2 regions of the Arthrobacter sp. CAN_A212 genome follow, and region 1 is predicted to be linked to the other one. Evidence: predicted binding sites of a transcription regulator. Region 1 holds the regulator's gene; the other holds the start of a gene.
The links. The regulator HrcA, encoded in region 1, represses chaperone genes, less so after heat shock. The targets are predictions, from matches to a motif close to TTNGCACTCGNNNNNNNCGAGTGCNAA.

Region 2: the regulator HrcA is predicted to act here: its motif matches at 1,713-1,739, upstream of IWX64_RS00160 (FmdB family zinc ribbon protein).

Annotation. Positions count from the first base shown of each region.
Region 1 is NZ_JADOUT010000004.1:78,058-82,175, reverse strand. Features, by position in the region: gene hemW (radical SAM family heme chaperone HemW) at 1-76, shown strand, start outside; gene IWX64_RS05485 (DUF4870 domain-containing protein) at 212-658, opposite strand; gene IWX64_RS05480 (DUF3097 family protein) at 732-1,598, opposite strand; gene hrcA (heat-inducible transcriptional repressor HrcA) at 1,748-2,761, shown strand; gene dnaJ (molecular chaperone DnaJ) at 2,867-3,994, shown strand; gene IWX64_RS05465 (16S rRNA (uracil(1498)-N(3))-methyltransferase) at 3,997-4,118, shown strand, end outside.
Region 2 is NZ_JADOUT010000001.1:27,647-31,764, reverse strand. Features, by position in the region: gene IWX64_RS00170 (DUF4011 domain-containing protein) at 1-435, shown strand, start outside; gene cpaB (Flp pilus assembly protein CpaB) at 507-1,199, opposite strand; gene IWX64_RS00160 (FmdB family zinc ribbon protein) at 1,309-1,656, opposite strand; gene IWX64_RS00155 (5-formyltetrahydrofolate cyclo-ligase) at 1,784-2,425, opposite strand; gene galU (UTP--glucose-1-phosphate uridylyltransferase GalU) at 2,532-3,428, shown strand; gene IWX64_RS00145 (GNAT family N-acetyltransferase) at 3,438-4,115, shown strand.

The sequences.
Region 1 (4,118 bases):
CGCGGGCACTATCACCCTGACTGCCAGTGGCCGACTCCTCGCGGACGCCGTGGTCCGGCGGCTGCTGCCCGACTGACTGCCCGACTGCCCGCCGGTCTGACTGCCAGCCTGACTGACACGGATTCCAATAACCCGGCCAGCCAACTCGCATTCCGCTGGCCCCCGGCCGACTGGCTCGCGGCCTGGCTGGGCTGGGCTGGGCTGGGCCGGCCTACTTGAAGAGCCGGAGATTCAGGGTGTAGCGGTATGGCCGGCCGCGGTTGACCTGGATACCGGCAATCGCTGACGAGAAGGCGATGGCCACCCAGATCAGCGCGTTGACGACGGCGAACAGTCCGCCGACCGTGGGCAGCATGGACAGCAGCCAGGCCGCGAACGCCAGCAGCGTCGGAGGGAAGGTGAAGTTGAACGCTTCCCGCGCTTCCTGCGCGGTGAACGGCCCACGGTTCTTGAAGATGAGCAGGATCAGCAGGGAGGGAATGAACCCCAGGATTCCGCCAAAGTGTGACAGGGTTGCCCACTGCCGGTCCTCGGACGCGGTCAGGGGGAGCGCATTCGCCGGGACGCCCTCGAAAGCGGACGAGGGCTGGCCGTGGCCGTCCGCGGATCCGTGTTGCTTGGGCTTCTCGGCGGGGTTAGACAACTGGACATCCTTCATTGCTTGCGGGGCCACCTGGGTAGGGGCCTTCCTCACTAGAGTACGTCTTTGCCCGGTGATAGTGCACCGTGGATCAGTCGGTCCGACCGGAAATTCCGGGATCGGTGAGGAAGTCAATCACTTCCTCCACCCGCCCCAGCAGCGACGGTTCCAGGTCGGCATAGCTGGTGACACAGCCGAGCAGCCGCTTCCAGCCGTGCGCGATGGCTGCCTTGTCGGAGTTGGGCCACCCGAGCCCGGCCAGGATGCCGGTCTTCCAATCCTGACCCCGCGGCACCACCGGCCAGGCGGTCAATCCGACGGCTCCGGGCTTGATGGCCTGCCACACGTCCACATAGGGGTGTCCGACGACGAGGACGTTGGCGGCGGCGCCCGGGACGTTCATGGCTTCCTGTGCGATGCGCTGCTCCTTGGATCCGGTGACCAGGTGGTCCACGAGGATGCCGAGCCGTCGATGGGGGCCGGGGGCGAAGGCCCGGATCATCCCGGCGAGGTCGTCGACCCCGTGGAGCGGCTCGACGACAATACCCTCCAGTCGCAGGTCATCACCCCATACTTTCTCGATCAGCTCGGCGTCGTGCTGGCCCTCCACCCAGATCCGGCTGGCGCGGGCCGTGCGGGCGCGGGCGCCGTCGACCCTGACGGATCCCGACGCCGTCACCCGGCGCGCCGGAGTGGCCGGGGCTACCGCTGGGGCCACGACTTCCACCGGGGACCCGTCCACATGGAAACCAAACCCCAGGGGGAAGGACTTGAGCTTGCCCCGGCGGTCTTCGAGCACCATTACGTGCATGCCGCCGGACTTCTCCACCCGGACCACCGCACCGACGTAGCCGCTCTGCACGTCTTCCAGCACCAGCCCGGCGCTGACCGGGACCTTGGGGAGTGGGACACTGCGGGGAGCTGAAATGTCCTGTGCTCCCCATTCGTAACTGGACATCGTCTTACTCGCTTCCCGGCTCACCGCTGGACGGTCCGGCCAGGGATTTTCAATGCTAACAATTCATCGGAAAGTACTAGACTTGGCACTTGGGTGTGTCGAGTGCCAGATCCGCTGAAGTGACGAGGAACCATGTTCGGAGGTGAAAAGTGAGCGAACCACGCCGGCTGGAGGTACTGCGTGCCATCGTCGAGGACTACGTGCATTCCCGGGAGCCTGTCGGATCGAAGGCCCTGGTGGAGCGGCATCAGCTGGGTGTCTCTTCCGCCACCATCCGCAATGACATGGCGGTGCTGGAGGAAGAGGGCCTGATCACGGCGCCCCACACCAGTTCCGGCCGCATTCCCACCGATAAGGGCTATCGCCTCTTCGTCGACCAGATTTCCGAGGTCAAGCCGTTGTCCGCGCCGGAGAAACGCGCCATCCAGGCCCTGCTGGAGGGTGCCGAGGATCTCGACGACGTCATGGACCGCACCGTCCGTCTGCTGTCCCACCTCACCAACCAGGTGGCAGTGGTGCAGTACCCCCATCTGGGGAGCGCCGCCGTCCGGCACCTTGAGTTCGTGCTTCTTGCACCGAACCAGGTGCTGGTGGTTCTGATCGCCACGAACGGCACCGTGCAGCAGCGTGTGGTACCCCTGCCGGAACCCGTCCCTGAGAACAGCCTCGCCGAACTCCGGCAGCATTTCCTCGGGTCGGTGGCGGGCACGAAGCTGACGTTCCTCCCGCAGGAACTTGCGTTGGCCGTGGCGACACTGCCGTTTCAGCAGCGCAGGGCGGGCACCGTCCTCGCGCGAACCCTGGAACAACTCGCGGGTATCAACCGCGAGGACCGGATTGTGATGGCTGGTACAGCCAACCTGGCCCGATCCACCGTAGACTTTCCCCTGAGCATTGGGCCGGTGCTGGAAGCACTCGAGGAACAGGTGGTCATGCTCCGCCTCCTCTCCGAAATGAAACACGATGCGTTTGGCGTGTCGGTGCGGATTGGGCGGGAGAACCCCCATGGCGGCCTCGCCGAAGCGTCGGTGATTGCCACCGGGTACGGCCCCGACTCGTTGGCGAAGGTGGGAGTCCTCGGACCAACCCGGATGGACTATCCCACGTCGATGTCGGCGGTACGCGCGGTGGCCCGTTACCTGTCCCGGATCCTCACGGACTAACCGGACGCCCGGCACGTAAGAACTTTGACGGCAACAATCGAACCTTTCGAAGATGGGGCGCTATTGCCCCATCTCGACCAGTGACACAGGAAGTGAAGTGCAGGAGTGAGTAATCACTATGAAGTCCTCGGTGTGAACCGCGATGCGAGCGGCGAGGAGATCAAGAAGGCCTACCGCAAGCTGGCACGGAAGCTTCACCCGGACGTCAATACGGGACCCGACGCCTCGGAGGAGTTCAAGTTGGTCACCCGCGCGTACGAGGTGCTGTCCGACCCGCAGAAGCGCCGGGTGTATGACACCACCGGCAACGAGAACGGAACCGACAACGGTTTCGGTGGCGGGCACGCCGGCCAGGGCTTTGCCTTCCAGGATATTTTCGAGACCTTCTTCGGTGGGGGCGGACCCAGCGGACCGCCGTCGCGCACGCGCCGGGGTCAGGACGCGCTCATCGCGGTCCGCATCGACCTGGTCGACGCGGTGTTCGGGATCAACAAGAAGATCGACGTCGAGACCGCCGCGGTCTGCCCCACGTGTGATGGCTCCTGCTGCCAGCCAGGGACCTCGCCGCGGACCTGCGACATCTGTGGTGGCTCCGGTCAGGTGCAGCGGGCCGTCCGCTCCATTCTGGGCCAGGTCATGACCAGCGCCACCTGTGGCACCTGCCAAGGGTTTGGCACAGTGATCCCCAACCCCTGCCATGAGTGCAACGGCGACGGCCGGGTCCGCAGCCGCCGCAGCCTCACCATCAAGGTACCAGCGGGTGTCTCCACCGGAACCCGGATCCAGCTCGGCGGCCAGGGTGAAGCCGGCATGGCCGGCGGACCGCAGGGTGACCTGTACGTGGAAATCCGGGTCAACCCGGACGCCACCTTCCTGCGCGAGGGAGACGACCTGCACGTCACCCTCAGCGTCCCAATGACCGCTGCCGCACTCGGCACCTCCCTGAACTTCGCCTCGTTCGACGGCGACCAGGAGCTGGGCATCAAGGCGGGCACCCAGTCGGGCGAGATCGTGACACTGCGCGGACTGGGAGTGACCCACCTGCGCGGCTACGGGCGCGGTGATCTCAAGGTCCACCTGAACGTCGAAACCCCCCGCAACGTCGACCAGGCGCAGGAGGAACTGCTCCGTAAACTGGCCGAACTCCGCGGCGAGGAGTTCGTCGAGGGACAACTTGCCAGCAACGGCTCAGGGGTATTCGCGAAGCTGCGGGAGCGGCTGGGTAACCTCTAGGCGTGAGCAACGCACTGTACTTTGGCGACCCCGATGCCGTCTCCGCCGCCGCTCCCGGATCCCGCTTCGTCCTGACCGGTGCGGAGGCCCGCCACGCTGCCACGGTGAAACGGGTCACCGTGGG
Region 2 (4,118 bases), on a different contig from region 1:
CGGTACCGGACCATGACCGTCAGGGAACGCAGCAGACTCCGCCCGCAGCTGCTGGAACGCATGGGGTGGCGGTACATGCCGCTCTGGACCATCGAAGTTTTCACCGACCCTAATGGATGCGCAGACCTGGTGAGCAGCTACCTCGGACTCCCCGACACGCCAGCAGCTGGGCGCCGCCCTGTGACGGGTCCCGCTTCACGGCTGGGTCGAACGAGCGAAGCAATCGTCGAGGATGCTCGAACGCAGGTCAAAAGGCCTCCCCAGGGGGCCCCCGACGACGGTGCTTCGGCCAGCGTTCTGCCTGCCAGCGGAGCGGCGTCCACCGGAGGTGTCCTCCCGAAGCACGCTGCCGAAGACGAGGGCAGGTCCTGGGGCGACGCTGAGGATTCGCACGAGGAGTGGCTGAAAGACCAGCGTCCACCGCACTGGGACTGAGGCGCTTTCAGGGCCAGGCCCCGGGTGAGGTGAGCACGGTTCAGCGGCATACGAGGATTGCTTGAACCGTTCTACTGGTCTACCGGAGGTGCGCCGGTAAGCACCAGATGAACCTTTCCTGTGCTCGACGCGCTGGCGAGGGCGGCGGCGTCGGATGGATCGGCCGCTATCACCACCAGCCCCTCGGCGTCCGTGGCGTTGGGCCATCCGGTGGCGGATCCGGCGGAGGAGCCTGATGTCCACAGCACCGGTGCCGCCCGGACGAGCACGCTGGTAGTTGCCGGGACCTCGAAGCCGTTTCCGGTGCTGAGAACCACATCCACATGCTGCCCGGGGGAGAGCAACTGGACGGTGGTTTCATCGGCGGGGCGCAGGGGGACCGCGACCGATCCCGGTGGGGAACCGGTGAGTAGCCCGGTGCCCACCAAAAAGGTCTCTGCCAGGACGCTGCCGCGATGCAGGGGAGTGGCCAGCTGTTCCCCGACCACGGCCGGGATCTCGGTGAACGACCGGAACGGGATTACCTCCGGCGGCAGATCGATAGTGGTGAGGTGGGCGGGGGTGAGCACGGTGCCCACTGGAAGATCCTCGGCCGCCGCTACCACCCGGGAAAGTGATTGCTCCGGCGGAATGAGGGCTTCGACAATTACCGCCGCGGCAAGGCAGAACAATAGCGCAGCGAGAAGCCGGCGATGGCGGAAGACGAGCCGCCGGACGCTCAGGGGGAAGCCGGTACGTCGTGAGGGGCTCTTGCCGTTGGCCATTCACCAACGCTAGGAAGGTCCTGCACCCAACGGAAACGGTTGACCCGGAATGTGGACAAGACCAACAGTCCGGGGTGTGTGGAGGACGGGTGGTGCCAGCTAACGGCGCCTAGCTCGCGGCGGCAGTCGTTTTGGAGCTCTCCGAAGGTTTTTTCACTGTCGTCGAAGCATCCTTGCCCGGGCTGGTCTTGGCCGCGCCGGACCCCGGGGAGGACTGATCGGAGGAGGTGCCGGATGACGGGCTGCTACTGCTCGTTCCCGGGTCAACCGACTTCTTGCTGTCGCGCGAGTCGTTACGGTAAAAACCCGACCCCTTGAACACCACACCCACGCTGTTGAACTTCTTCCTCAGCGATCCCTCGCATTCGGGGCACTCGGTGAGTGAGTTGTCAGAAAAGGCCTGATGGATGTCGAAGGCATGGTCGCAGTCTTTGCAGGCGTATGCGTAGGTTGGCAAAGCAAATCCTCCTGGACGAGCGTGATTCCCAGAACTGGATCACCAACCCGATTCGGCTGGCACTCTAGTGGTCCGAGTGCCAAGCCTACACTGCTGGTGGCCAGACGACGTCGCGGCGACGTCTCGCCTACACCGCGTCCCGACGAGTCTCCAGGCGGTGGTGGGCCGACGGCGTGAAGGCGCCGGCGAGGGGCATGTCCAGTGGCGTGGCAGCCAGCGTTCCGGCCGGCAGCAGTTCGTGGTCGTACACATAGCCGAGGGTGGGGACGGCCGGATTGACTGCCCGAAGTTGCGCGAGAAACCGGTCATAGTAGCCGCCGCCCTGGCCGAGCCGGCTGCCGCTGCGGTCCACCGCTAGTGCCGGGACCAGCAGGAGCGACACGGAGCGCCCACCAGTGAGCAGCCCGGTGAAATGCTGGCGTTCCCCCACCGGCTCCAGCACGGGTGCGCGGGGGCTGCGTCGCAGTTCGACCCCCGCCGACCACCTGCACCAGGAAAGCTGGTAGGCGGACTCGCAAATCGGCACCACCACCTCGTAGCCACTTCCGGTCAGCGATGCCAGGAGCTCAAGGGTCCCTGGCTCCGGGTCCACCGACAGGTAGGCGGCGATCAGACCAGGACGGTCGGAGCCCGGCAGAAGCCAATCCCGAACCTGCTGCCGGAGCCCGGCGGAGGCTTTCGCCCGGTCCTCGGGGGACATCGCCAGCCGGGCGGCCCGGAAGTGTTGCCGGGCAGCATCCTTGCCGGTTGCAGGCGATTGGGGTCCCATATCGGCATAGTTTACCGAGTCCCGCGCCCCCAGCGGTGGGACCCGACGGTTCCGGCCGACTGTAGCCTTGCATAGAAAGGCCACTGTCGTTATGTAGGGTGGTGGCATGACCTCACGAGTGAATAAGGCCGTTATCCCCGCTGCGGGACTTGGCACGCGGTTTCTCCCCGCCACGAAGGCGATGCCCAAGGAAATGCTTCCAGTAGTCGACAAGCCTGCGATCCAGTACGTGGTCGAAGAGGCAGTCAACGCCGGAATGACCGACATCTTGATGATCACTGGGCGAAATAAGCGTTCGCTCGAGGACCACTTCGACCGGGTGCCCTTCATCGAGCAGACCCTCGAGGCGAAGGGCGACCATGAGAAGCTGGCCGCCGTTCGCCGTCCGTCCGAGCTTGGTGACATCCACTATCTCCGGCAGGGGGATCCGAAGGGACTCGGCCACGCCGTCCTCCGCGCAAAGCTCCACGTCGGCAAAGAGCCGTTCGCCGTTCTCCTCGGCGACGACCTCATCGACGAGCGCGATGTCCTGCTGAAGACCATGATCGAAGTACAGGAGAAGACCGGCGGATCAGTTATCGCACTGATCGAGGTCGATCCGGACCAGATCAGCGCCTACGGCTGCGCGGACATCTCGGCCATTGACGGCGAGGACTATGTCAGGGTCAGCGAACTGGTGGAGAAGCCAGCCATCGACGAGGCCCCCTCCAACCTTGCCGTCATTGGCCGCTACGTCCTGCACCCACGCGTTTTTGATGTCCTGGAAACCACCGGCCCAGGCCGGGGCAGCGAAATCCAGCTCACCGACGCCTTGCAGACTCTCGCCTCAGCTGAGGGCGAAGGATCGGGCGTATACGGCGTCGTGTTCCGTGGTCGTCGTTACGACACCGGCGATAAGCTCAGCTACATCAAGGCAGTCGTGACCCTGGCCTCAGAGCGCGAGGACCTGGGACCGGACCTCCAGGACTGGTTGAAGAGCTTCACCCAAAACCTGAACGGCTAGCACAGTCCCGTGAGCGGGCAGTTCGCCTGGCCGGTGACCCTCGAGACCGACACTCTCGTCTTGAGGCCGGTACGGCTGCGTGACCGGAAGGAATGGTCGGCTGTTCGGGAACGCAACGTTGAATGGCTCGCGCCCTGGGAGGCATCCAACCCGGCACCGGGGGGATACTTGCCCAGCTACCCCGAGATGGTCCGGTCGCTGCGGAAGCAGGCCCGGGCGGCGACCGGCCTTCCGTTCCTGATCACCGAGCGGACCGGGCACCTCAGGCAACCTGCGATTGTCGGTCAACTGACGGTGTCGACCATTGTCTGGGGTTCGGCGATGACAGCGACGCTCGGCTACTGGGTGGACCGCGACCGTGCGGGGCAGGGGATTGCGCCGACCGCCGTCGCGCTGGTGACCGACTACTGCTTCAAGAGCCTCGGACTGCACCGGATGGAGATCAACATCCGCCCCGAGAACTCGGCCAGCCTTCGGGTCGTTGAGAAACTTGGCTTCCGAGACGAGGGCCTCCGTAAGAGTTACCTCCACATCGCAGGGGAGTGGACGGACCATCGAAGCTTCGCTCTCACCGGGGACGAGGTGCCCGGCGGCCTGTTAGCCCGCTGGCAGTCGCAACGCCGACGGGGCCAGGATGGCGGCATTCGCCAACCCGGAGGCGACACACCGCCATCAATACACTCGTGACGA